Regions from separate parts of the Pseudomonas sp. TE6283 genome, predicted to be linked through region 2. Evidence: riboswitches for the same ligand, from Rfam matches in the RefSeq annotation. Region 2 holds a riboswitch; the other holds the start of a gene.

Region 1 (4,847 bases), on a different contig from region 2:
CCGGGCACTGGCGGATCAGGCGCTGGCCCTTGACCGTGATCAGCTCGGGATCGCCGGGGCCGGCGCCGATGAAATAGACCGTCATGGGGGTTCCTTGTATAGAAGAGTGGCGGACTATCCGCCGATGGCCAGGGCCAGGGTAGCGCTGCCGAGGACCTGCCTCGGCACGTGCAGGCGGCCATGGTCGCCGGCCAGGGCCAGTGCGGCGCTTTCGGCGACGCCCCAGCAGCCGGTCTGCGCGTACGCCGTGGGTGAACGCTGGCTGAGCTGCGGTTCGAAGACCAGCAGGTGCGCGGCGTCGAAACAGATGTACGGCAGCCCCAGGCGTTCGGCCAGTGCCAGCAGGCCGGGCTCGCGGGCCTTGGGCTCGATGCTGGCAATGGCGCGCAGGGCCGAGAGGGGCAGGGCGTTGCGGGTGAAGGTCTGGCGCAGCAGCACTGCCAGCGTCTCCACCGGGCAGCCACGGCGACAGCCAAAGCCGGCGTACAACGCCGGCTGGGCAGGCAGGTCGCGCATCAGGCCTGGCTGGAGCGACGGTACAGCCAGGCGCTGAGCAGGCCCAGGGCCAGCCAGAACGCGGCGTTGGTCAGCCACGAGGCGATCTTGAACTGGGTCTCGAGGGCTTGCGGCGCAAGGCTTTCATGCACGGCCGGCTGTGGCGCGCCGATCAGGTGCGGGATCACCAGCAGGGCGACACCCAGCGCCTTGAACAGCCAGTGCCGGGCGAACACCAGCAATGCCAGGCCGGCGGCGGTGGCCGCAGCGGTGCCGATCCACCAGTTCTGGCGCTGGCCAAGGTCGGCGGCGGCGGTGCCGGGCAGCTCCGGGGGCAGGCCCAGGGTCGGCGCCAGGCAGAACACGGCGAAGCCGGCCAGGCCCCACAGCGCGCCGGTGGCCACGCGGTTCGGTTCACGCAGGCTGTAGAGGGCGACCAGGATCAGGGCGAAACCGACGGCGACCACCAGGTTGCCACCGGTGGTGGACAGCACGCGCTGCCAGCCGTCTTCCGGCGACCAGGCTTCGGCGCTGTGCTCATGCTCGTGGGGCGCGGCGGCGTCGCCGTGCTCATGGTGTTCGGCGACCGGGGCGGCGGACTCGTAGGTTTCCGCCTGGAGAATCAGTGGGGCGACCCAGAAGCTCTGCAGCAGGGTCAGCAACAGGGCCGCGAGCAGGCCGCTGAAACCCGCGGTACGGGCGAGACGCGTAATCATGCGGGTTTACTCAGTGGCAGGGGAAGGCGGCGCTGTGGCGGGTATCGTGGGCGGCGTTGTGCACTGCCTCGATGTGCGAGAAACCGGCGAAGTACACCAGGCACAGGCCCAGCAGGCTGGCGCCGACCGCGATGATCAGTCGCTGGCTGAGGCTGACGGGGGTGGCGATACTGTGTTTGGCGCTGGTGATGGGCATGACGCGTTCCTCTGCTGCTTTTGTTGTGGCAACGGGCATGCGCGACGACCCCGGGCACGATTGGCCCAGGTGATACGACGACGCCCGCCCACCGCGGGGTGTACTGTGAGCACGTGTCAGGCCGGTCTCCGGGCTGGCGAGGTGGAGCAGGACTCCGTGGCGCGTCACCTTCCCATGCCTTGCTGTTGGCACAGTGGTCCGGACGCTTCTCTCGCTTACCGTTGCGGGGGCAGCACCGGCCTTGTCGGCTCCTGGAGTGGACACGCGACGCACCGGTTTCCCGTTTCACCCCCGTCGGGGGCACCTGAACGCAATGCGCTAGCAAATCACGGGGCCGGGCCCGCGTCAATCGCCGTGGCGGTTGACCGCCAGGCAGGCACTGCGTAGCCTTGCCGCTGCGAGGTTCTCGGGCGTTGGCCCGAGCTAAGACGGGAACGCGGTACAAGCCGCGGCTGCCCCCGCAACTGTAAGCACTGAAGGGTTCGGCACAGCCACTGCGCAGGCGCGCGGGAAGGCGCCGGCCCACCGGCCGGCGAGCCGCAGCGGTGCGAGCCAGGAGACCTGCCTCGTGACGTTTTCGACTTTCAACCGGGCGGGGTGATCCGGTGGCGAACGCGCCAGGCCGGCAGGGCCGTGGCTGTCGTCCTGCATGCCCGCGCCATTGCTGCCAAGGGCATCGCGACATGAAAACACTGGCCAAGCTTCCCGTCACCATCGTTACCGGCTTCCTCGGCTCGGGCAAGACCACCTTGCTGCGCCATATGCTCGACAACGCCCAGGGCCGCCGCATCGCGGTGATCGTCAATGAGTTCGGCGAGCTGGGCATCGACGGCGAGATCCTCAAGCAGTGCAGCATCGGCTGCACCGAGGAAGAGGCCAACGGCCGCGTCTATGAGCTGGCCAACGGTTGCCTGTGCTGCACCGTGCAGGAAGAGTTCTTCCCGGTGATGCGCGAGCTGGTGGCCCGTCGCGGCGACCTCGACCACATCCTTATCGAGACCAGCGGCCTGGCCTTGCCCAAACCGCTGGTACAGGCCTTCCAATGGCCGGAAATCCGCAACGCCTGCACCGTCGACGCGGTGATCACCGTGGTCGACAGCCCGGCCGTGGCTGCCGGCACCTTTGCCGCCTACCCGGAGCAGGTCGATGCCCAGCGCAAGCTCGACCCCAATCTCGACCATGAGTCGCCGCTGCATGAATTGTTCGCCGACCAGCTGGCCAGCGCCGACCTGGTGGTGCTGAACAAGGCCGATCTGATCGACACCGAGGGCCTGGCCAAGGTCCGTGCCGAAGTGGCCGAGGAGCTGCCGCCGGCGGTCAAGGTGATCGAGGCCAGCAGTGGTCGCCTGCCGCTGGAAGTGCTGCTGGGCGTGGGCGCCGAGTCCGAGGCGCATATCGATGGTCGCCGTACCCATCACGACTCGCATCACGACGGCGATGACCATGACGACCATGACCACGACGCCTTCGACTCGATCTCCATCGATCTGCCCGAGGCCGACGAGAGCCTGCTGCTCGACGCCCTGACCCAGTTGGTCACCGAGTTCGGCATCCTGCGCGCCAAGGGTTTCGCCGCGATTCCAGGCAAGCCGATGCGCCTGCTGATCCAGGGTGTGGGCACCCGCTTCGACAAGCATTTCGACCGCGCCTGGCGCAGCGATGAACCACGCATCACTCGCCTGGTGCTGATTGGCCAGGCGCTGGACGCCGCACAGCTGGAAGCGCGCCTGCGCCAGGCCCTGGGCGCCTGATCCATGCACCTGCTGCGGACCCAACCCGGCGGCTTCGTGCCGGACGACAGCATCGCCGACCTCGGCCAGACCCCCGCCGACCTGGTGATCCTCTGCAGCGGTGATTCACACCTGGCGCTGCTCGCCGAAACCGCCGAGCAGCTGCCGGCGCACTTCCCCAGCGTGCGCCTGGCCAACCCGATGCAGGTGCAGAACCATGCCTCGGTCGACCTGTATGTCGACCAGGTGCTGCGCCATGCCAAGGTGATCCTGGTGTCGCTGCATGGCGGCGTCGGCTACTGGCGCTATGGTGTCGAGCAACTGGTCGAACTGGCGGGGCGTGGGGTCGAGCTGATCCTGGTGCCCGGCGACGACCGCCCCGATCCTGAGCTTACCGACCTGGGCACGGTCCGCGGCGAACAGGCCGAGCGCCTCTGGCACTTCCTGCGCCAGGGCGGCAAGACCAACGCCGTTAACCTGTTCAACTGCCTGGCCAGCCAATGGCTGGGTTGTGATTACCCGTGGGATGAGCCGCAGCCCTTGCCGCGCACGGCGGTCTATCACCCGGCCAAGGCCACGGCGCGCCTGGAGGACTGGTACGCCCAGTGGAATCCGGAACATCCGGTGGCGCCGTTGCTGTTCTACCGTTCGCACCTGCAGGCGGCCAACACGGCGTTCATCGATGTGTTCTGCCAGCGCCTGCAGGCCTGCGGGCTGAATCCATTGCCCATTGCCGTGGCCAGCCTGAAGGAACGCGCCTGCCTGGACCAGGTCGAGGCCTGGCTCGACGAGGTGCAGGCCGAGGTGGTGATCAACACCACAGGCTTCGCCCTGTCCAGTCCCGAGCAACCCAACCTGCGTCCGCTGCGCCGCGATGTGCCGGTGCTGCAGGCGATCTGCGCCCAGGACAACCAGCCTGGCTGGGAGCAGAGCGAGCAGGGCCTGGGAGCCCGCGACCTGGCGATGCACATCGCCTTGCCGGAACTGGACGGGCGTATCATCACCCGGCCGGTGAGTTTCAAGGACCTGGCCTGGCGCAGCGAGCGCAGCCAGTCCGATGTGGTCTGCTACCGGGCCCATCCCGAACGCATGGACTTCGTCGCCGAACTGGCACGGCGCTGGGTGACCCTGGCGCGCCTGGACAACCAGGAAAAGCGCGTGGCCCTGGTGCTGGCCAACTACCCGACCCGCGACGGGCGCATCGGCAATGGCGTCGGCCTGGACACGCCGGGCGCGGCGCTCAATATCCTCGAGGCCCTGCAGGCGCAGGGTTATCCGGTGGCCGGCCTGCCTGACAGCGGCACTGAGCTGATTCACCAGTTGCTCGGCGGGGTCACCAACGACCTCGACCATCTCGACCAGCGCCCCTGCGCCCAGAGCCTGGCCCTGGCCGACTACCAGCGCGCCTTTGCCGCCTTGCCCGAGGCCAACCAGCGCGCCGTGCTGGAGCGCTGGGGGCCGCCCGAGCAGGACCCGATGTTCCGCAGTGGGCGCATGATGGTCGCCGGCCTGCGCTACGGCCTGACCTTCGTCGGCATCCAGCCGGCGCGGGGCTACCAGGTGGACCACAGCGCCGTATACCACGACCCGGACCTGGTGCCGCCCCACGGCTACCTGGCGTTCCACTTCTGGCTGCGCAACGGCTATGCCGCCGACGCGGTGATCCATGTGGGCAAGCATGGCAACCTGGAGTGGCTGCCGGGCAAGGGC
Region 2 (4,847 bases):
GCCGTCCAGGACCCGGGAGTGGGTCCACATGTCCTCGTCCACCGTGCCTTGATAGGCCAGTGCCGAGTCACCGGCGTACTGCCGCGCATTGGCCAGGGCCCAGGCGGCATCCGCATGAACCAGGGGCTCGCCGCTGGTGGCATCAAGGGTGACGCGGCGTCCGTCGGCCAGTTCCAGCAGGTAGTGTGCTTGACCGCCCAGACTGGTCAGGCGCAGCGCCTTCAACGGCTGTTGCGCCCACTGCGTCGGCAGTTCGGCGCAGCATCCCGCCGGCAGTGCCGGCAGGTGGGCCAGGCGCTCGGCCGGGGTCAGCTTGGGGTAGCCGACATACAGCATGACCACCCCGGAGACGAACCACAGCGCCATGAACAGGCAGGCGACGATGCCCAGCCAGCGGTGCCACAGGTACAGCTGGCGCTTCAGGCCCATCAGTAGCGCCACTGCACAGCCACTTCCAGGCTGCGCGGCTCACCCAGGTAGTACTGGGTGTTGGTCTGGTGGATGAAGCGCGCATAGACCTCGTCGGTGAGGTTGCGCAGCCGCGCGCTGAGCTGCACGTGCTGGTCCAGGTCGTGGGTCATCGACAGTCCGTAGACGGTGTACGACGGCACCCAGGCGGTGTTGGCGGTGTTCGCGTACACCGACGACACATAACGGGCGTCGGCGCCGACCTGCCAGCCCGGCGCCAGGTCGTAGGTCAGCCACAGGTTGGCGACCCGGTCGGGGATGTTCACCGGGTGCTTGCCCTTGCGCGAGTACACCACGCCGCCGATGGTTTCGTTGAACTCGTCGTACTCGGCGTTGACCCAGCTGAAGTTGCCCGCCGCCAGCAGCTTGGGCGTGACCTTGAACGAGGCCGCCAGCTCGATGCCGGTGGAGGTCTGCTGGCCCGCCTGCTCGGTGGTGTTGGGCACGGTCGAGGAGGGCACCGAGATGTTCTTGCGCACGATGCGATAGGCCGCCGCGGTGGCCGAGCCGCGCCCGTCGAGGAAGTCGAACTTGCTGCCCACTTCCACCTGGCGTCCGGTGCTCAGGTCGAAGTCGCCGACCTGGCTGAGCGAGGCGCCAGTGAGCGAGCCGCCTGGCGGCTCGGCCGAGGTGCTGTACTGGGTGTACAGGCTGACATTGGACGTCAGGTCGTAGACCAGGCCCAGGCGCCCGGTGAAGGCGTCCCAGCGCCGGTCCAGCTTGGCTCGGGTCACGTGGTCGACCACGTCGAAGTCGATATGGTCGTAGCGCAGCGCGGTGATCAACGACAACTGGTCGGTCAGGCGGGTGCGGTTTTCGACAAAGCCCGCCGTGGTGTCGGTGGTGGTGCTGCGGCCTTTGGCGCGCGGCGCGTCCATACCGGGGATGTCGAGGAAGTGGTCGGGCTGGAAGCCATTTGGGTCGATGATGTCGAAGGCACCTTTGGACAGCGGATAGGCGGTCTGCTGGTTGCGGCTGTAGTCCACGCCGAACGCCCAGTCGCTGGCCAGATCGAACAGCTGGCCTTGATGGGTCAGTTCGGTGCGATTGCCGTTGACCTCCTGGTCGTGGCGCTGGCGGTAGCCACCAGAGCGGGCGATGTTGGTGTTGCCGGCGTTGTAGCGATACACCTCGAGGTTGCGATAATCACGCTGGCCGTTGTAGTGATAGAAGGTGTTGCGCAGCTGGTTGCTGTCGTCGATGCGGTAGTCGGTGATCGAGCGTAGCCAGCGCGTGCGCTGCTCGTAGCGGCCGTCTTCGACGTTGTAGTTGTTGAAGCGATTGTGCTTGTCGATGTGCAGGGTGCCGACCGCCGGCTGCAGCACCGGCGTGCCCCAGTACGGGCTGTCTTCCTTCTCTTCCAGGTACTCGATGGCCAGGGTGTGCGAGAGCTGCTCGTTGATGTCGCTGAGCAGCGAGAAGGCCAGGTTGCCGGCACCGTTCTCCTGGCGGTCGATGTAGCCATTGGTACTGGTGCGGCTGTAGTCGAGCCGCGCGTAGTGGCGCGGGCCGTCGCCGCTGTTGAGCGCCTTGTTGAAGCCGACCGAGGTTTCCATCGTGTCGTAGCGGCCGTAGCTGACGCGTCCTTCGAAGCTGTCCTCGTCGCGGTTGGCCAGCTTGGTGATCATGTTCAGGCTGCCGCCGACCGCGCCACTGCCGTTGAGGAACGACGAGGGGCCGCCGAGCAGTTCGACGCGGTCGTAGATCCATGCGCCAACCGGGCGCGCCGTGGCGCCGTACTGCAGGTTGATGCCGTTGAACAACTGGCTGACCTGGGCGCCGTTGAAACCACGGTAAGACACGTAGCCGCCCCAGCCGGGCGGTGCCGAGGCGTTGACCCCGGGCAGGGCGTTGGCGGCGTCCTGGAAGTTGCGCGCGCCGATGCGTTCCATGGTCTTGCGGTCGGCGACGCTGACCGAGGCGGGGTTTTCGCGGGCGCTGAGGTTCAGTCGCGAGCCGCTTTCGATCGGGCGATCGAGGTCGAGCGTGGTGGCTTCTTTGGGTTGGTCGGCGGTGGCCGTGACGTTGCTGGCGGGCAGGGTCAGGGTGTCATCCTGCGCCCAGGCGCAGGTTGCGCTGCCTACGAGCAGCGCCAAAGTGGTCATGCGGAACATGCAAGGCTTCCTGGCTGAAATCGGTGGGCGCACGCCCGCTGCCGATCAGGCAGTACTTGGGCGTGGCGATGTCAGAACGCGAGAAGCGAAGCGGGGGAGGCGCGCGGATTGACCAGGGGCCAGCGCTGCTTGGGCAGGGGCGGCGCGGGTTGTCTGGGTAAGGGTTTGCTCGACTCCCCGGCGAGCAGGGCCAGCAGGCCGAAGAACACCGCCAGCAGGGTGGCGCTGAACAGGCTGGCGATCACGCAGTCGCCGCCGGCAGGCAGCACCGGGTCGGTGATGTCCTGGTCGCCCTTGAACACGCCGCTGCTGTCGGCCGCGCACCAGGCGGCGTCATCCAGGCCGGCCAGGCGCAAGCCTGCCATCTGTCCATGGCCCAGGGCGCACAGCAACGAGCCGAACAGGATGCTGAAATACAGCACCCAGGCGACTTGCGATCGTGTGTGGCGGGCCAGCTTCATCGGCAAAGCTCGAAGGGAATGGGGTGGGCGAGCGGATTCTACAACTTTTGACACATCTGCCTAGAGCGTTCTGGCGATAAAAAGCATTCGAAACGATTCGCCTGCCTGGCTTGACGCCTCTGGGCCCCAGGTGTTCAGATGCCGACCGATTTCAGGTGTCCCATGCCGCCGCGCATGGGGTGAAACGGGAAACCGGTACGAGTCCGGTGCTGCCCCCGCAACGGTATGCAAGTGATGCCTCCAACAGACCACTGTGGCCAATGCGCCATGGGAAGGTGAGGGCGTCTAGTCTTGCGAGCCCGGAGACCGGCCTGGAATGTGGTAGGCAAACTCCTGCGGTGGGCGGGCATGGGCCGGTATTGGCGTGTGCGCGATCCGTGCTCCTGCGTGCTTCTGCGAAAGTCACTTTCGAGAAGAGCATGATTGCTGTGATTCACTCACGACGTTTCTCCCCCAAGGCCCGGACCCTGCTTCTGGGATGCCTGGCCAGCCCCCTGGCACTGGCCGAAAACGCCCCCCTGGTCCTCGACCAGCAGATCGTCGCCGCGCCGTCGGTGGAGTCGACCACCGTCGCCGCCATGGCCCAGTACGGCAGCAAGGTCGAGATCGTCAGCCGTGAGCAGATCGAGCGCGCCGGCCCCGGCGCCGACATCACCCGGGTGATGCAGATGTTCATCCCCGGCTTCTACGTCGCGCCGAAGAATGGCCCGTTCGACTACGGCACCTACTCGCTGCTCGGCGGGCGTAACGACGACACCCTGATCCTGCTCGACGGCGTGCGCCTGAACAACCGCCTGTACGGCGGCCTGTACCTGGACACCCTGCCGGCCAACGCGGTGGAGCGCATCGAGGTGCTCAAAGGCGGCCAGAGCCTGTTATTCGGTACCCAGGCGGTGGCAGGGGTGATCAATATCGTCACCCGCAGCCCGCAGAACCGCGAGGCTTCGGGTGAGGTCAACCTGGGCCTGGACAGCTTCGCTGGCAGCAGCAAGGACGCCCGCGTCGAGCGGATCTTCAGTAACGGCTTCGGCGACCTGGGCCTGCTGGCCTATGTCAGCCACAACGTCTCCGACGGCTACCAGCCGTTTCGCAACCGCGACTACAGCGGCAACGTCAGCGACAAGAAACGCGGCTACGAGGTGACCACCTTCGGCGGCAAGGCGGTCCAGGCCTTCGGCGACGATGCGCGGCTGGAACTGTTCTACCAGTACACCGACGCCAACCTTGATTTCGCCCGGCCAGTGAACAACTACAAGACCACCAACGACCGCGTGCAGCAGATCGCCACGGCGACCTTCGAGCAGCGCCTCGACGAGCGCCTGAGCTACTTCATCAAGGGCCACGTCAACGATTGGGACACCCGCTACACACGGATCAACAACCGTGACGATGGCAGCCGCAACGTGGTCAACCACAACGACTACTGGGGCTTCACCGACTGGGGCGTGCAGGCCGAGGGCAAGGCCGAACTCGACGGCGGCCATGTGCTGGTGTTCGGTTCCGACAACCAGTGGTTCAAGGGCCAGGACGATGTGCTGGTGATCGACGACAACAAGGCCCAGGCCAATGCGCTGTATGCCCAGCTGCGGCCCAGGATCAAGGCCTTGCCGAACTGGCACCCGAGCCTTGGCGTGCGCCACGAGGCCATGAGCGGCGGCGACAGCGCCACCGTCGGCATGCTTACCTCGCTGTACGACCTGAACGACAACTGGCAACTGCGTGGCCAGTACGGCAGCGCCTACAAGCTGCCCAACGCCGAGCAGCTGTTCGTCAACGAGCCCGGCGACGAGATCGGCAATCGCGA

Evidence for each region. A riboswitch is a leader RNA that binds a small molecule or an ion and turns the genes downstream of it on or off. The one in region 2 is predicted to bind cobalamin.
Region 1: another riboswitch for cobalamin. It lies ahead of ACVWZ5_RS12345 (CbtB domain-containing protein); the one in region 2 lies ahead of ACVWZ5_RS00580 (TonB-dependent receptor plug domain-containing protein).

Annotation. Positions count from the first base shown of each region.
Region 1 covers NZ_JBSSDH010000007.1:166,651-171,497, reverse strand. Annotated here, with positions in the region: gene cobM (precorrin-4 C(11)-methyltransferase) at 1-85, opposite strand, end outside; gene ACVWZ5_RS12355 (cobalamin biosynthesis protein) at 115-516, opposite strand; gene ACVWZ5_RS12350 (CbtA family protein) at 516-1,211, opposite strand; gene ACVWZ5_RS12345 (CbtB domain-containing protein) at 1,222-1,407, opposite strand; cobalamin riboswitch at 1,510-1,729, opposite strand; cobalamin riboswitch at 1,791-1,990, shown strand; gene cobW (cobalamin biosynthesis protein CobW) at 2,091-3,158, shown strand; gene cobN (cobaltochelatase subunit CobN) at 3,162-4,847, shown strand, end outside.
Region 2 covers NZ_JBSSDH010000001.1:129,127-133,973, reverse strand. Annotated here, with positions in the region: gene ACVWZ5_RS00595 (PepSY domain-containing protein) at 1-423, opposite strand, end outside; gene ACVWZ5_RS00590 (TonB-dependent receptor) at 429-2,582, opposite strand; gene ACVWZ5_RS00585 (DUF2946 family protein) at 2,654-3,043, opposite strand; cobalamin riboswitch at 3,180-3,372, shown strand; gene ACVWZ5_RS00580 (TonB-dependent receptor plug domain-containing protein) at 3,463-4,847, shown strand, end outside.